Regions from separate parts of the Streptomyces sp. NPDC012935 genome, predicted to be linked through region 2. Evidence: riboswitches for the same ligand, from Rfam matches in the RefSeq annotation. Region 2 holds a riboswitch; each other region holds the start of a gene.
What was found. Region 2 has a riboswitch for thiamine pyrophosphate ahead of ACFY5C_RS19675 (thiamine ABC transporter substrate binding subunit). Riboswitches for the same ligand answer to the same signal wherever they lie in the genome.

Region 1: linked by a shared signal. The riboswitch ahead of thiC (phosphomethylpyrimidine synthase ThiC) and the one ahead of ACFY5C_RS19675 (thiamine ABC transporter substrate binding subunit) in region 2 are both predicted to bind thiamine pyrophosphate.
Region 3: linked by a shared signal. The riboswitch ahead of thiO (glycine oxidase ThiO) and the one ahead of ACFY5C_RS19675 (thiamine ABC transporter substrate binding subunit) in region 2 are both predicted to bind thiamine pyrophosphate.

What each region holds. Positions count from the first base shown of each region.
Region 1 covers NZ_JBIBBC010000002.1:199,781-205,587, reverse strand. Annotated here, with positions in the region: gene ACFY5C_RS06260 (IclR family transcriptional regulator) at 1-303, shown strand, start outside; gene ACFY5C_RS06255 (SsgA family sporulation/cell division regulator) at 402-839, shown strand; gene ACFY5C_RS06250 (YibE/F family protein) at 1,167-2,996, opposite strand; TPP riboswitch at 3,068-3,257, shown strand; gene thiC (phosphomethylpyrimidine synthase ThiC) at 3,250-5,034, shown strand; gene ACFY5C_RS06240 (hypothetical protein) at 5,215-5,807, opposite strand, start outside.
Region 2 covers NZ_JBIBBC010000007.1:258,640-264,446, forward strand. Annotated here, with positions in the region: gene ACFY5C_RS19660 (hypothetical protein) at 878-2,365, opposite strand; gene ACFY5C_RS19665 (hypothetical protein) at 2,768-3,016, shown strand; gene rlmN (23S rRNA (adenine(2503)-C(2))-methyltransferase RlmN) at 3,142-4,248, shown strand; TPP riboswitch at 4,294-4,399, shown strand; gene ACFY5C_RS19675 (thiamine ABC transporter substrate binding subunit) at 4,512-5,585, shown strand; gene ACFY5C_RS19680 (ABC transporter permease) at 5,561-5,807, shown strand, end outside.
Region 3 covers NZ_JBIBBC010000005.1:428,650-434,456, reverse strand. Annotated here, with positions in the region: gene pknB (Stk1 family PASTA domain-containing Ser/Thr kinase) at 1-362, opposite strand, end outside; gene ACFY5C_RS16155 (thiazole synthase) at 494-1,288, opposite strand; gene thiS (sulfur carrier protein ThiS) at 1,292-1,504, opposite strand; gene thiO (glycine oxidase ThiO) at 1,501-2,667, opposite strand; TPP riboswitch at 2,665-2,776, opposite strand; gene ACFY5C_RS16140 (hypothetical protein) at 2,829-3,203, shown strand; gene ACFY5C_RS16135 (NAD(P)/FAD-dependent oxidoreductase) at 3,236-4,465, shown strand; gene ACFY5C_RS16130 (Rv2175c family DNA-binding protein) at 4,542-4,907, shown strand; gene thiE (thiamine phosphate synthase) at 5,415-5,807, shown strand, end outside.

The sequences.
Region 1 (5,807 bases), on a different contig from region 2:
GCTCGCCGCGATCACCTGGACCGCCATCCCGTGGAGTCCATCACCCCCTACACCGTGCGCGATACCCGCACCATGCTGCAACGTCTCGAACGGACCCGTCGGATGGATCCGGTGACCGAGCGTCAGGAGTACGCGCTGGGCACCGTGTGCGCGGCCATCCCCATCACGGTGGGCACCACGGCCGCGACGATGGCCATTTCGCTGCCCGCCCACCAGGCCGACCGGCTGCTGTCGGCGGTGCTGCAACTGCAGGAGGAGATCGGGCGGCTCCTGGGGTCACTCTCGATCTCTATCAGTATCTGAAAACTCACTCCTTGTGATCTCTCGTGTACGTTCAGCAAGATTCCACCAGTGTCGGGGTCCGTTCCCGGCCAGTCGACTGCAAACGACGGGGTAGGGCGATGCGCGAGTCCGTAGAAGCAGAGGTCATGATGAGCTTTCTCGTGTCCGAGGAGCTCTCCTTCCGCATCCCGGTGGAGTTGCGCTACGAGACCTGTGATCCCTATGCCGTACGGCTGACCTTCCACCTGCCCGGCGACGCCCCCGTGACCTGGGCCTTCGGCCGGGAACTGCTGGTCGACGGGGTGGGCCGCCCGTGCGGGGAGGGAGATGTACGGGTGTCACCGGCCGGCACCGAGACGCTGGGCGATGTGCTGATCCGGCTTCAGGTCGGTGCCGACCAGGCGCTGTTCCGCTCCTCGGTGGCGCCTTTGGTGGCCTTTCTCGACCGCACCGACAAGCTGGTGCCGCTCGGTCAGGAGGGCGCGCTCGCCGACTTCGACGCACACCTCGACGAGGCTTTGGACCGCATCCTCGCGGAGGAGCAGAGCGCGGGCTGAGGCCTACGGTTGCCAGGGGTGGCGTAACGCTTCGCCGGGCGCCCCGCGCGCATGGGGAGCGCTTCCTCGCCGGGCACGCTCCCCATGACGCCGGACCTGTGCGGCCGTAGGCGCGAGGGCGAGGGCGAGGGTTCGGTTCGGGTTCGGGTTCGGGTTCGGTACACGGGACGCGCGCGGTCGGCGAACCAGATCTGCCACGTCCTGTGCCGGCGTCCCCGCCCTTCCCCACCGTCCCCGCCTTCCCGGCGTCCCCGTCCTCACCCCTTCCCGGCGTCCCCGCCTTTCCCCGTCCTCAGCCCTTCCCTACCGTTACCCCTTCCGCCGACGTCACCGCTTCCGCCGACGCCCACGCCCGCCGCGCCCCGGAGCCGGCTGCGCGCCCGTCGAGGTCGGCACACCGCCTGCCGGGACCGGCTGGGTACCTGCCGGCACGGCTCCCTTCTCCGGCCGGTCGGCCGAGACCACCAGGGCCGCGAGGGCCGTGGTGACGGGCACCGACGCGACCAGGCCGATGGAGCCCACCAGTGTGCGCACGATCTCTTCCGCCACCAGCTCACTGTTGGCAACCGTCCCCACGCCGCTCTGCGCGATCGAGAAGAGCAGCAGCAAGGGCAGCGCGGCACCCGCGTACGCGAGGACAAGGGTGTTGACGACGGACGCGATGTGGTCGCGGCCGATACGGATACCCGCCCGGTACAACCCGCGCCATCCCATCGTCGGGTTGGCCTCGTGAAGCTCCCAGACCGCGGACGTCTGGGTGACCGTCACGTCGTCGAGGACACCGAGCGAACCGATGATGATGCCGGCCAGCAGCAGACCGCTCATGTCGATCGACGGATACAGCCCGTGGATCAGGCCGGTGTTGTCGTCGGTGTTGCCGGTGAGCGCGGCCCAGTCGATGAACACCGAGCCGAGGATGCCGATCAGCAACAGCGAGATCAGCGTGCCGAGCACCGCCACCGACGTACGGGCCGACAGGCCGTGGCACAGGTAGAGGGCGATCAGCATGATGGCGCTCGACCCGACCACCGCGACGACCAGCGGGTTCGAGCCCTGGAGGATCGCGGGCAGGATGAAGAAGTTGAGCACCGCGAAGCTGATGGCCAGCGAGATCAGTGCCATGAGGCCCCGCAACCGCCCGACGACCACGACGGCGATGGCGAAGATGCCGGCGAGCACGGCCAGGGGGACGCGCCGGTTCACGTCGGTGACCGAGTACTGCAGGTCCTTGGGTGCGGAGGGCTCGTAGGCGACCACGACCTCCTGGCCCTCGTGCAACTGTCGTGACTGGTCGGGCTGCACGATCTCCGTGAACGTACGGCCCTTGTCCTTGCCGCTGTCGACGCGGATCGTCGCCTTCTTGCAGGTGCCGCTCTCCTGCTGCACCGCGGAGGAACCCTCGGCGGTGGAGGTGTCGCCGGTCGGGGGCACCCCCGAGGCCCCCACTTCCTTGCAGCTCACTTCGACCACCTTGGTGACCGTGGCCTGCTGTGTCTGCCGGTCGAAGCCGACACCGGTGCGCTCGTGCGGCGGGGCACCGCCCGGCCACAGCACCGCGAGCCCCACCATCACCGCCGCGGCGAACGGAATCAGGACCGCCGCGATGACCTTGCGTAGATGCCTGGAGACGGGAGCAGCCGGACCGTGGGAATGACTGTGCGAGTGCCCGTGCCCGTTCTCGTCCCCGTCATCGCCGCCACGCCGACCCCCGGACCCAGGACCGTGCCCGTGACCGCCCCCGGACCCGTGGCCGCCCCCGGACCCAGGCCCGTGACCGCCCCCGGAGCCGTGACCGTGCCCGCCACCCGGGCCGGGAGCCGGCCCGGGTGGGCCGCCGGGTTCGGGACCGCGCTCGTGAGGACCGCCGGGGCCGGGCCTGTGCCCCTGGCCACCGCCGACCCCGCTGCCGTGGTTCTGCGGCCCACCGGATCTGGGGCCGTGCTCGTGCCAGCCCCCGTCCCCAGTCGCATGATCGTCCTGGTTCCCGCCTCCGGGACCACGGCCGTAAGCACCGCCGTATCTCCCTCCGGGCATCCCCGAACCCCGGCCGTCAGTACGGCCGTTGCCCCGCTCGGGGCCGATTCCGGGGCCGCTTCCTGAGCCGGAGCCGTGGGGCGGCTCGGGCGGTGGGTACGGAGGTTCATGCGTCGTGGTCACCGCCCGATCATCGCAAGAACGATTGGGGCCCCCTGTTCACCGCGCCCGAATTGACGCTAGCGTGGTGCCACCTTTGTACACGCGGGAGCTCGGAGCACCGGGCTGAGAGGGCGCTGACCTCCGTCCCAGCGATGTTTCACATGAAACATCACTCATCGCGAGTGATGTTTCACACGAAACGTCGGCAGACGGATACGGCTGCGTCGACCGCCGAACCTGTTACCGGGTAATGCCGGCGTAGGGAGTAGGTCTCATGACCATCAAGGACGCGCGCACGCCTGCCTCCGTTCAGGACGAGAAGTCCGAGGAGGCCGGGAAGTCCATCGGCTGGCACAAGGCGTATGTCGAGGGTTCACGCCCCGATCTGCGGGTGCCGGTCCGCCAGGTGCACCTCACCAACGGGCAGTCGGTCACGCTGTACGACACCTCGGGCCCGTACACCGATCCGCTCGCCGACACCGACGTCCGCAGGGGGCTGCCCCCGCTGCGGGAGAACTGGATCATCGCCCGCGGCGACACCGCGGAGTACGCCGGCCGCCCCGTCCGTCCCGAGGACGACGGCATCAAGCACACCTCGCCGCGCGGCGGCCTGCGCAACCTCGACGCGGTCTTTCCCGGACGGCCGCGTCAGCCCCGCCGCGGCCGTGACGGCGAGGCGGTCACCCAGCTCGCCTACGCACGCCGCGGCGAGGTCACTCCCGAGATGGAGTTCGTGGCCATCCGGGAGAACGTTTCTCCCGAAGTGGTCCGCGAGGAGATCGCCGCGGGCCGGGCAGTGCTGCCCGCGAACGTGAACCACCCGGAGATCGAGCCGATGATCATCGGTAAGCGGTTCCTGGTGAAGGTCAACGCCAACATCGGCAACTCCGCGGTCACCTCCTCCATCGAGGAGGAGGTCGAGAAGATGACCTGGGCGACCCGCTGGGGCGCCGACACGGTCATGGACCTGTCGACCGGCCGCAACATCCACACCACCCGTGAGTGGGTGCTGCGCAACTCCCCCGTCCCCATCGGCACGGTGCCGCTCTACCAGGCTCTGGAGAAGGTCGACGGCCGGGCCGAGGAGCTGACCTGGGAGATCTACAAGGACACGGTCATCGAACAGGCCGAGCAGGGCGTGGACTACATGACCGTCCACGCGGGCGTGCGGCTGCCGTTCGTACCGCTGACGGCCAACCGCAAGACCGGCATCGTCTCGCGCGGCGGCTCGATCATGGCGGCGTGGTGCCTGGCGCACCACAAGGAGTCGTTCCTCTACGAGAACTTCGAGGAGCTCTGCGAGATCCTCGCCGCCTACGACGTCACGTACTCGCTGGGCGACGGCCTGCGGCCCGGCTCGATCGCGGACGCCAACGACGAGGCGCAGTTCGCGGAGTTGAGGACGCTCGGGGAACTCAACACGATCGCCAAGCGTTTCAACGTACAGACCATGATCGAGGGCCCGGGTCACGTCCCGATGCACAAGATCAAGGAGAACATCGACCTTCAGCAGGAGATCTGCGATGAAGCTCCGTTCTATACGCTCGGCCCGCTGACCACCGACGTCGCGCCCGCGTACGACCACATCACCTCCGGCATCGGTGCCGCGATGATCGCCTGGTGGGGCACGGCGATGCTCTGCTACGTCACGCCCAAGGAGCACCTGGGCCTGCCCAACCGTGACGACGTCAAGACCGGCGTCATCACGTACAAGATCGCCGCCCATGCGGCCGATCTCGCCAAGGGGCACCCCGGTGCGCAGGAGTGGGACGACGCGCTGTCCGACGCCCGCTTCGAGTTCCGGTGGGAGGACCAGTTCAACCTGGCACTCGACCCGGACACGGCACGGGAGTTCCACGACGAGACCCTCCCGGCCGAGCCCGCCAAGACGGCTCACTTCTGCTCCATGTGCGGGCCGAAGTTCTGCTCGATGAAGATCTCCCAGGACATCCGCCGCGCACACGGCGGGTCGAAGGAGGAGATCGAGGAGGGCATGGCTCAGAAGTCGAAGGAGTTCGCCGCGGCGGGTAACCGGGTGTACCTGCCGCTCGCGGACTGACGTCGACGTCCTGACCCTGGGCGCGATGCCCCGGTGTCCGGCGTGCTGCCGTCGTGGGCCGGCGTTGCTGCTGCCCAGCTGTTCGGCTTGCGCCTCCCCGAGGAGGTCTCCCCGGGGTTCCGTCGTGAAGGAGGGGGCCCCGGACGGGGCTCTCCTGCGGCGGGGGCGCAAGCCGAGGCGCTACTCCGGCTGGTGTTCCGGGCCTCCGAAGTCCGGGCTCGTGTAGTCCGGGCTGCTGAAGCTCGGCCGCGAGCCTCGGGAGGCGCCGTCGTCCGGGCTGCTGAAACCCGGGCGGTCGTAGCCGAGGTTCGGGATGCGGCCGGCCGGTGTCGACGGTGGCGTGCGGTCCAGGGCCGCTGCCGTGCCGGGGTCGGCGAGTGCCTCCCGCAGGAAGGGCAGGACGCCGCGCTCCAGCAGGGCCTCGCGCCAGGCTTCCCTGGCCCGGGTGACTTCCTCGCTCAGTTCGCCGTACGGCCCGCCGTCGAACGCAGGACGGTTGCGCAGGGCGGTGAGCAGGAGACCGACGGCGGCGACCAGGATGGCGGCCGCTGCCACGGCGCCGAACACCCAACCGGTGGTGAGCATCGTCTGGGCGAACGCCGGCTCGGGGTCGAACATCTTGAGGATGTAGCCGACGAGCAGGAAGATCGCCGCGGCGGTGCCGGCGAGGACGGGTGCCAGGACGGCGAGCACGGCTATGACGCCCGGGCCGGCTGTCTCGGCGACTTCTCCCATGGTCGTGGCGAGCCCCATCGCGCCCGAGCCCGACTCGG
Region 2 (5,807 bases):
TCACGACCAATCATTAGCCAGGCACAAGGCGACGACGGGGACGATCGAGCCCTTGTGATCGACCTGATAAGGATGAGCTCAGATCTCAAAAACTGGGCCTCGTATGGGCGCCGTCCGTCCTCACTGTGGGCCGGCGCCCGTTGCCTTGACTCGGTCATTGAGACTCAGCCGACCTTGTCGGTGACCAGCAAGACCGCTAACTGGAGCGGCGGACAGTGAATCAGTCCTGCCGATGTGCCGATGGCGGCGGCGCTCCATAGCCGTTCCGCATCCGTTCGCGTGTTGCGTACAGCCGAGCAAGCTCCGAACGCGCCGACCTCTCCATCCGAAGCGTCCGATCAAGGTCTTCACGTGCTTCGCGTAGACGTACGACCGTACGTGCCGTGTTCCTCATGGCGAGAAGTTCACTAAGTCTCGTAAGGAGATGCGCACGGTCCGTTAGCCCCCTCGTCCAGCCCTCATGTCGGCCTTACAAACGCCGCCTGTGTCAGATTGTCCACAGTGGCGCCAGAGCGGCGCCCCAAGGCCGCGCCTCACGAGCCTCGTGAGCACGCACGCATCTGGCGGGTCGTGGGAGCTGCGAACACGGCAGAGAGCCATACGTGCCCCTTGCGTGCCCGATCAAGGGGTAAGCAATGGGGAAGGACGGGGAGCACGGGATTGCCTCCCAAGAACGCGCAAGCCAGCGTTGTGCCAAGTCGGGCGGCATCTGCATACGCGATCTTCCAAATTGGTGCTCTCGGGGCCGCGTAACGGCGCCTGACGCGCCCATTGAGACTCCACTGACCCCTCGTTAAGACAATGCCTCCCAGAACGGCAGCAAGGTCCTCTGAAGGTCACTTACAGTAGCTCTGGGGCAGTACCAGTAATTTCAACCTCAGACCCCGGAACGACTCAGTAATGCCTTAATGGGCATCTCGGAATAGGTGAAAACTACCCCAGCGCCATATCGGGCCGACTCCCTTTCCATTTCCTCTTGCGCTCCCTTCTTGGCAAAGTCTTTATCGTATGCAACTTGAGTCTTCTTCTTGGGGTTGAATGATGAAATGAAGTCATTATTGCCAAATTCTGGATTCCAAAAGGCTGTCACATATCTTGGCCTGCGCGTCACATTGATCATGTTGTTATTGTGTCGCACGCGGCCGCGGTAGGCAACGTACTCTCCGTACTCTCTGCATTCGCTTGGAGGGCAGTAGTAAGAACCCTCGTATTCCTTCCATGACAATCGAGGGGAAGAGAATTCTTCATCAATTTTCCCTCGATCCTTTCTTATTGTGACGATAGTGAGGCGGGCTTCCAGTGTATCGAACTTGGAATCCTTGGGCAGCCTTACTACAGTCTCGTGTGCGTATTCTTCTCCGACTTCAAACCAACCGCCGGGTCCATAGAAGTGCCCTGAGCTTACTACCGTCTCCTCGTTGTTTCGGATGTACCGCTCGGCTTCTGCGACATAACCAGGAATCTTCTCTGTTTCGGTTTTCCATCGCTTCAACCCTTCGCCGCTATCGGCGTATGAGACCGACGACCCGGCTACGGTGTAGTCATCGTTGATGACGTAGACGGCAATACCGCCACTGTTTTTTACGTATAGCCTTAGAGGAATATGGACATACTTGGAATCGGGGCTTTCTTGCGGCTTCCCAAATTCAGCCTTAAGTAGGAGGTGGACTGGCGCTGCGGTGGGTTGATACATGGTCGAATAGGCCAGGCTTACGGCCGTAAGGAGTGCAGTGGCAATCACCCCGACGGCAATCCTGTTTGGGTGCTGAACTCCCTCCCAAGGCTTTTCTCGGATAAGCAAACAAAGGGCCCAAAGTGACCAAACCCAAAGCGAAATAAACACCAATACGAAGGTGATATATTCTCTCTCCTCGAACCACATGAACAGGAGGAGGCTACTGGTCCCTAGTGCGATCAATGCTCCGATCAGGACATTTACTCCAGATAGCTTCGACTGACGCCTACCCCAATAGTCAAAGATTGCAAGTGTCGCCGCACCCTGCAGCATGCCCGCCAGGATGAATATGGCGCCGACAATTCGTTGTGCGAAAGTCAGTCCGTCGAAGGCATCTGGCCAGCCGATAAACAGGTGCAAAATGAAAGATCCGAGCATTCCCGCGACCATGAATGTAATAATTACGCGCCTTCTCTGCGGGTGGTCGGGCCATGTCTTGCTGTCGCCTCCGCGCCAGTATATTGATGACGGATCTTCCAAATCTATCGTTTCTGAGTAACCGAGGCGGCGGAGGATCTTTTGCATTTCACGAAATGACCAGGCTTTGCCGACCGTCTCGCCGTCGACGATGATCTTGCGAAGGCCGCGGCAATCAGGTGGTTCCACAGTCACCCATGGTTGAATGCCCATAAGGGTAAAACTGCAGCCTCAGTCGGCAATGTGCACGAGAAACTACTCCGTTCAGGTTCCAGTCCAAAGCCGTTGGGCCCCGCGGCCAACAAACGCCGGACAGGCATGCACCAGCGACCCTTCCGGCCATTGCATCAGTCGAGGGGGTAGCCGGAGTGGGCGTGACCGAACTCCTTGAGCGGTGGTCACACGTCAGCCCCGCCGACGCCAATGACGGCAACAACAGTGGACGGCAGCGGCACTCAACAGCCTGGCGTGGTGCTGGTCTAACGATTGGACCGGGCTGCCAGGGCGTGCCCGCGTCTTTTGAGCGCTTGCTGCGTCATGATCTAGCGATGGACGTGTACGCGTGGGTCCGCGGGCCCTGAAGTGCCGGCTGCGGAGGCGGTGTGGGCGGGCTGCGTGGCGACTGTCGCGGCCCTGTCTGGGAGCAAGATCACCGGAGAGGTCATCGGTCGCGAGTCTTTCGGGGTCTTCATACGTATAGACGGTGTGCCGAACGCCGTAGCGCTGGCGGAGATCACGTCGATGCCCCTGGGGATGGAGCTTCCGGCTCTCGGGGCCTTGGTCAGCAGTGAGGTCTACTGGCAGGGCGACCGCAACCACCAGGTCAGGGTTCGGTTCGACGAGTGGCAGGGAGCCGACGGGTGATCGAACCTGGGCCGTCTGTGGGCCGTCCGAGGGCGCTCAGCAGTGACCGGTGACGGCTGCTAACGACAGTCGTAGCCAGCGGCAGCCCCAGGTCACCCAAGTGGATCTGCGACACTGGGAGAGTTATGCCTGCACCCGGAGAACTCACTTTCGTCGCCCCCCGCGGAGCCAAGAAGCCGCCGCGGCACCTTGCCGACCTCACGCCTGCTGAGCGCAAGGACGTCGTCGCTGCGATCGGCGAGAAGCCGTTTCGTGCCAAGCAGCTCTCGCAGCACTACTTCGCGCGGTATGCGCACGAGCCGGAGCAGTGGACCGACATCCCGGCCGGGGCGCGGGCCAAGCTGCGGGAGGAGCTGTTCCCGGAACTGATGACGGTCGTGCGGCATCTGTCGACCGACCAGGGCACCACGCGCAAGACGCTGTGGCGGCTGTTCGACGGGACGCTCGTCGAGTCGGTGCTGATGCGGTACCCGGACCGGGTGACCATGTGCATCAGCTCCCAGGCGGGGTGCGGGATGAACTGCCCGTTCTGTGCCACGGGGCAGGCGGGGCTGGACCGGAATCTGTCGACCGCCGAGATCGTGCATCAGATCGTGGACGGGATGCGGGCGCTGAGGGACGGTGACGTGCCCGGTGGGCCCGCTCGGCTGTCCAACATCGTCTTCATGGGCATGGGTGAGCCGCTCGCCAACTACAACCGGGTCGTGGGCTCCATCCGGCGGCTGACCGATCCGGAGCCGGACGGGCTCGGGCTGTCCCAGCGCGGGATCACCGTCTCGACCGTCGGTCTCGTCCCGGCCATCCACCGGTTCGCCGACGAGGGCTTCAAGTGCCGGCTCGCGATCTCGCTGCACGCGCCCGACGACGAGCTGCGCGACACCCTCGTCCCCGTGAACACGCGGTGGAAGGTGCGCGAGGTGCTCGACGCCGGATTCGGGTACTCCGCCAAGTCGGGCCGCCGGCTGTCCATCGAGTACGCGCTCATCCGCGACATCAACGACCAGGCCTGGCGGGGTGACCGGCTCGGGCGGCTGCTCAAGGGCAAGCCGGTGCATGTGAACCTGATCCCGCTGAACCCGACTCCGGGCTCCAAGTGGACCGCGTCCCGCCCCGAGGACGAGAAGGCGTTCGTCGAGGCCATCGCCGCGCATGGTGTGCCGGTGACGGTTCGGGACACTCGTGGTCAGGAGATCGACGGGGCGTGCGGGCAGCTCGCCGCGACCGAACGGTAGTCTGACCGCCGTAGGTACATTTTCATATGGCGTAAATACATCTTCATATTCCGACAGGGGAGCGCCACAGCGCTGAGAGTGCGGCATCGGCCGCAGACCCTCCGAACCTGGCCCAGGTCATTCTGGGTAGGGAGATCGGTCACCACTCGAGCTGTTGCGCCCTGCCCGGAGCCTTCCCAAGGGTTCCGGGCAGGGCCGCGTCTCTTCCTGGTCACCCCCAGGAGGAATTAGTGAGCATCACCAAGAAGTCCACGGTGAAGACCATGGCCCTGGCCGTCGGGCTGGGCCTCGTCGCCCTGCCCGCGCTGTCCGCGTGCGGGTCGTCCGACGCCGGAAGCGGCAACGGCAGCGGCGGGTCCAAGACCGTCACGCTCGTCAGCCACGACTCGTGGGCCGTCTCGAAGAGCGTCCTCGCCGCCTTCGAGAAGCAGTCCGGCTACAAGGTCAGGGTCCTGGAGGACGGCGACGCGGGGCAGGCCGTCAACAAGGCCGTCCTCACCAAGGACAACCCGCAGGGCGACGTCTTCTTCGGCGTCGACAACACCCTGCTCTCGCGGGCGCTCGACAACGGGCTGTTCCAGTCGTACGAGCCGAAGGGCGCGGACAAGATCAAGGCCGAGTACCTGGCCGACCAGGACAAGCACCGGGTCACCCCGGTCGACACCGGCGACATCTGCGTCAACTACGACAAGGCGTACTTCAGCAAGCACAAGCTGACCCCGCCCAGCTCGTTCGACGATCTGATCAAGCCCGAGTACAAGGACCTCCTCGTCACCGAGAACGCCTCCGCCTCCTCGCCCGGCCTCGGCTTCTTGCTCGGCACCGCCGCCAAGTACGGCGACGACGGCTGGCAGGACTACTGGAAGAAGCTGAAGGCCAACGGCGTCAAGGTCGTCGACGGCTGGGAGCAGGCCTACAACGAGGAGTTCTCCGGCTCGGCCGGCGGTAAGAAGGCCAAGGCCGACCGTCCGCTCGTCGTGTCGTACGCCTCGTCCCCGCCCGCCGAGGTGATCTACGCCGATCCGAAGCCGGCGACCGCGCCGACGGGTGTCGCGAGCGGCACCTGCTTCCGGCAGGTCGAGTACGCGGGTCTGCTCAGCAACGCCCAGAACACCGAGGGCGGCAAGGCGCTCCTCGACTTCCTGCTCACCAGGACGTTCCAGGAGGACATGCCGCTCAACATGTTCGTCTACCCCGTGGTCGAGGGCGCCCAGGTGCCGCAGGAGTTCTCGAAGTACGGCCCGCAGGCCGAGAATCCAGAGACCCTGGACCCGGCGAAGGTCGCCGACAACCGTGACGACTGGGTCAAGTCGTGGACCTCGCTCGTACTGAAGTAGCCCCCCGCAAGGGCGCCTTCCGAAGGGGACGCGCGCGGAGCGCGGCGGTGCGGTTCGGCCTCATCGCCGTGCCCGTCGCGTTCTTCGCGGTCTTCTTCGCCCTTCCCGTCGCCGCGATCGTCGCGCGCGGCCTGAAGGTCGACGGGGTCTGGCAGTTCGGGCGCCTCCTGGACGTGCTCGGGCAGTCCGACGTCCGGCACGTCCTGTGGTTCACCACGTGGC
Region 3 (5,807 bases), on a different contig from region 2:
ATGTCGAGGGCGGCCCGGGGCTGGAGAGCCCCGCGCTCGCGCAGTACGTCACGCAGCGTGCAGCCCGCGACGTACTCCATGGCGAGATAGACGTACGACCCGTCGGTGCCCTGGTCGAAGACCTGCACCACGTTCGGGTGCGCCAACCGGGCGACGGACTTCGCCTCCCGGATGAACCGGTCGACGAACACCCCGTCGACCGCCAGGGCGGGATGCATCACCTTGAGCGCGAGCACACGGTCGAGGCGGGTGTCCACGGCCCGGTAGACCGTGGCCATCCCGCCGACCGCGATCCTCGCGTCCACGCGATACCGGCCGTCGAGCACCTGCCCGACCAGAGGGTCTTGAAGGGTCGTATCCACGCAGGTGAGTGTACGAGCCGACACTGACACGGCTCCCGCCTCGGCCAGGATCGGGGCGGGACTGAAGCTGACCTGTGACGGACGCCTCATTGGCCGAAGACTTTCCATCGAACGTGCGTTCAGGACTGCTTTCAGAACGCGGGCCGCTCCGGGTCCAGCCTCGCCAGGCCCTCGACGGGCGACGATGCCTCCGCGAAGTGCCGCATCGGAATCCTCCCCGCCCGGTGGGCCAGCCTCCCGGCCTCCACCGCATGACGCATCGCGTCGGCCATCAGCACCGGCTCCTGCGCCCGCGTCACCGCTGAGGCGAGCATCACACCCGCGCACCCCAGTTCCATCGCGAGCGCCGCGTCCGACGCCGTACCTGCTCCCGCGTCCAGGATCACCGGCACGCGCGCGTGCTCAGTGATCAGCTGGAAGTTGTGCGGATTGCGGATGCCGAGCCCGGAACCGATCGGCGACCCCAGCGGCATGATCGCCGCACAGCCGGCATCCTCCAGCTTCCGCGCCAGCACGGGGTCGTCGTTGGTGTACGGCAGCACCGTGAACCCGTCGTCCACCAGCGTCTCCGCCGCGTCCAGCAACTCGATCGGGTCCGGCAGCAGCGTCCGCTCGTCGGCGATGACCTCCAGCTTGATCAGATCCGTACCGAGGGCCTCGCGCGCGAGGCGGGCCGTCAGCACGGCCTCTCCCGCTGTGAAGCACCCCGCCGTGTTCGGCAGCACCCGGATTCCGAGCTTCTCCAGCACCGACAGCACCGAGCCGTGCACCGACGCGTTCACCCGCCGCATCGCGACCGTCGTCAGCTCCGTCCCGGACGCCACCAGCGCCCGCTCCAGCACGTCGAGGCTGGGCGCCCCGCCGGTGCCCATGATCAGGCGGGACGTGAAGGACGTACCCCCGATGACAAAGGGATCGTCGGCCATGGTTCAGCCTCCTTGGACGGCGGTCAGGACTTCGACGCGGTCCCCCTCGGAGAGGGACGTCGACGGCCACTGCGTGCGCGGGACGACGGTTTCGTTGAGGGCGGCGGCCACTCCGGAGGGCGCCGCGGTGAGGGACTTCACGAGCGCGTCGAGAGCCGTGCCCGGCTCGATCTGCCGACGCTCGCCGTTGACCGAGATGGTGACCGGGAGGCTCATACGGGCTGCTCCGTGAGTGCGGCGGCGCCGAAGCGCCTGGGGGTGAAGGCGCGGGCCTCGTCCGGGAGCTCACCGGTGGTCAGGACGTGTGCCATGGCGTCGCCGGTGACCGGCGTGAGCAGCACGCCGTTGCGGTAGTGCCCGGTGGCCATCGACAGCCCCTCCAGCTCGGTAGGGCCGAGCAGCGGAGCGTTGTCGGGGGAGGCGGGGCGCAGGCCGGCCCGCGTCTCGGTGAGCGGCAGCTCGGTGATGCCCGGCACCAGCTCGTGCGCGTCACGCAGCAGCTCGTAGACCCCGCCCGCGGTCACCGTGGTGTCCCAGCCCAGCTCCTCGCTCGTCGCCCCGACGACCAGCTCCCCGCTCTGGCGCGGCACCAGATACACCTGGCTGCCCCGCACCACGGCCCGCACGGTCCGGCTCAGGAACGGCGCGTACCGCTTCGGCACGGTCAGCCGCAGCACCTGCCCCTTCACGGGGCGTACGGGCGGCAGTACGGCGTCCGGAACCCCGGGCAGACGCCCGCTGAGGCTGCCGGCCGCGAGGACGACCTGGTCCGCGCGCAGCTCGGTGCCGTCCGCCGTGGTGACCCCTGCGGCCCGGTCCCGTACGACGTCGAAGCGCTCGGCCCAGGCCCGGTGGAAGACCACTCCGGCCCGCTCGCACGCGACCACCAGCGCCCCGGACAGCCGCCGCGGGTCGATCTGGTGGTCGCCGTCCACCCGCAGCCCGCCGCGCACACCCGGCGCGAGCATCGGCTCCAGGCGCCGGCACTCCCGCCCGGACAGCCACTCGGAGTCCAGCCCGGACCGGCGTTGCAGGGCGTGCAGGTCGCGCAGATGGGCACGGTCGTCCGCGTCCATCGCGACGGCGAGCGTGCCGCACCGGCGGTAGCCGAGGTCATGTCCGGTCAGGTCGGACAGCTCGGCCACGAAGTCCGGGTAACGGCCGGCCGAGGCGAGGTTCAGACCGAGCAGGGTCTGCTCGCCGTAATGCAGTTCTGTGACGGCGGCCAGCATCCCGGCCGCCACCTGGGCGGCGCCGCCACCAGGATCGGGGTCCACGACTGCCGTCGTGAGCCCGCGCCCAGCGGCCCGCCACGCCGTGACCAGGCCGATGATGCCGCCCCCGATGACGAGGACGTCTGTGGTTCGCGTACGCGACATGGGCGTCCAGCCCCTCCCTTCGCCGGCATGACCCGGATCAGGTTCGTACGGTCGGAGGCCGCCAGCCTCCCTCTCAGCCCGGTGCGTCCGGGCTCCCGCGAGTGCTCTACGTTGGCCACCCTAGCCCGCCGCCGTAAGTCTCAGTAAGGGAGCCCGTGCCCATGGCCCGCTCGCTCGACGGTCTCGTTTTCGCCCCTGTCGCGGACCAGGCCCCCGGTCAGGTGGGTACGCGCACCCGGTTCACGTACCACGAGAAGGACGGCGGGATCTGGGCCGAATACGCAGGTGGCGACATCGCGCGCGGCCATCTCGTGGGCACCAGGGAAGGCGACCGGCTGGACTTCCGGTACGTGCAGCTCAAGAGGGACGGAACGACGTCGTCGGGGCACTGTGTGTCGACGGTGATCGAGCTTCCCGACGGGCGGGTGCGGCTGGAGGAGACCTGGGAATGGGAGTCGCAGTCGGGCAGCGGGACCAGCGTGGTGGAGCAGCTTCCGGCCGAGGTTGTGCAGCAGGTCACTGAGCACGCCCCCTGACTGACAAATAGTCAGTTGTCTATGGTGATCAGGTGAGCGAGCAGACGCAGCAACGGGGCACGTCAGCGGCACGCCGTGTGGTCGTCGCCGGCGCCGGCATGGCCGGCGTGCAGACGGCGGTCGCCCTGCGGGAACAGGGTTTCACCGGCACCGTCACACTGATCGGCGCCGAGCCCCACCAGCCCTACGACAGGCCGCCTCTGTCCAAGGCCGTGCTGCTCGGCAAGGCCGAGGGCTCCGCCTTCGACGTCGACTTCGAGGCGCTCGGTGTCGAACTCCAGCTGGGGCGCGAGGTGCTGGGCGTGCGCCCCGCCGAGCACGTACTGGACACCGAGGCCGGGCCCGTCCCGTACGACGTCCTCGTCCTCGCCACCGGAGCCGAACCGATCCGGCTGCCGGGAGCGGAGGGTGTGCCCGGAGTGCATCTGCTGCGCACCCTGGACGATGCCGAGCGGCTGCGGCCCGTGCTGGCCCGGCAGCACGACATCGTGGTCGTCGGGGCGGGCTGGATCGGCGCGGAGTTCACCACGGCGGCCCGCGAGGCGGGCTGCGCGGTGACGGTCGTGGAGGCCGCCGACCGGCCGCTCGCGGGTGCGCTGCCCGCGGAAGTGGCCGCGCCCATGACCTCCTGGTACGAGGACAGCGGGACGGCGCTGCGTACGCACGCGCGCGTGGAGCGCGTCGAGCCCGGCGAGGTGATCCTCGACGACGGCTCGCGGGTGGCCGCCGGCGCGGTCGTGGTGGGCATCGGGGCGCGGCCCGCCACGGCCTGGCTGGCCGACTCCGGCATCGAGCTCGGGGTGCAGGGCGATGTCGTGGCCGACGAGCGCCTGCGCACGTCCGTACCGGACGTCTACGCGGTCGGCGACTGCGCCTCCTTCCCGTCGGGACGGTACGGCGAGCGCCTCCTGGTCCACCACTGGGACAACGCTCTCCAGGGCCCGCGCACGGTCGCCGCGAACATCCTCGGCGAGAGCTCCGCGATCTACGACCCCGTGCCGTACTTCTGGTCCGAGCAGTTCGGCCGCTTCGTCCAGTACGCCGGCCATCACGCCGCCGCCGACACGCTGCTGTGGCGCGGCGACCCGTCGGGCCCGGCCTGGACGGTCTGCTGGCTGCGGGGTGACCGGCTCGTCGCCCTGCTGGCGGTGGGCCGACCCAGGGACCTGGCGCAGGGCCGACGGCTGATCGAGGCGGGCACGCCGGTGAACGCGGAGCTGCTGCGGGATCCGGGGCGGCCGATGAAGGCGGCGGTGGCGTAGCACGTCACCCCAACAGGTCCTCCCAGGTGGACCGGCCTGGCTTCCGACTGTCAGTGGCAGATGGCAGGCTTGTTCCGTGACCGAGATTGACGCAAAAACCGATGCTCTCGTCCCCGCCTGGCTCACCCTCCCCGACATCGCCGAAATGCTCGGCGTCGAGGTGACCCGCGTCCGGCAGCTGGTCAAGGACGGCCAGCTCATCGCCGTACGCCGTGGTGAGAACCGCGCGCTACACGTCCCCGCCGCCTTCATCGACGAGGACAAGGTCGTCAAGGGTCTGTCCGGGACCCTGACGCTCCTGCGGGACGACGGCTTCACGGACGAAGAGATGCTGGAGTGGCTCTTCACCCCCGACGACAGCCTGCCCGGCACCCCCGCGCAAGCCCTCAGCGAGAATCGCGGCACGGAGGTGAAGCGCCGCGCCCAGGCGCTCGCCGTCTGAGTCCGAACCCACCGATCCGAACATCGTCGGGCGCACCGGCCGGGGCCGCCCCATAGGCCACGGCCGCGGCCGGTCGCGGCCCGGGGCCGGGAGCGGGATGCGCGTGGCGCACGGTGACAAGTGGCGTGCAATGGCGTGGGGCGGCGGGGAGAACCCGCCGCTTCCCGTTCCGGACCGTGGGCCGGCTCGTAGGCCACCGGGGCGACGGCGTCTCCGCGAGCGCGGGGGACTCGGCCGTCCGGGCCGACACGGGGCGGCCGACATGGGCCGGCGGCCCCTGCCGCCGGCCGGCGGGTGCCGCACTGAGGCCGAAGCCTTCGCCGAAGGGCGCCGTCCCAAGGCTCGGGACCGGGCCTCGCCCGCAGTCGCGGCTGGGTACCGTGCCACCGCGCCCCGGCCCACCACACCCCACCGCTCCGCGACGTCGCGCTCCGCTCCGGCTACCGTGCCACCGTCCGCCACCGCCCGACTTCACCCGTCCGGCAACCCGACCACAGGGGGCACCGTATGTCCGACACCGACACCGCAGGCACCGCCCGCGCCCAGCTCGCCGACGCCCGGCTCTACCTCTGCACCGGCGCCCGCAAACAGCAGGGCGACCTCGCGGAGTTCCTGGACGCCGTGCTGGCGGGGGGCGTCGACATCGTGCAGTTGCGGGACAAGGGCATGGAGGCGGCCGAGGAGCTGGAGCATCTGAAGGTCTTCGCCGACGCCTGCGCCCGGCACGGCAAGCTGCTCGCGGTCAACGACCGTGCCGACGTGGCCCACGCCGCCGGCGCCGACGTCCTGCACCTCGGCCAGGGCGACCTCCCCGTAGCCGCGGGCCGCGCGATCCTCGGCAGTGAGGTCCTCATCGGCCGCTCCACGCACTCCGAGTCCGAGGCCTCCGCGGCCGCCGTC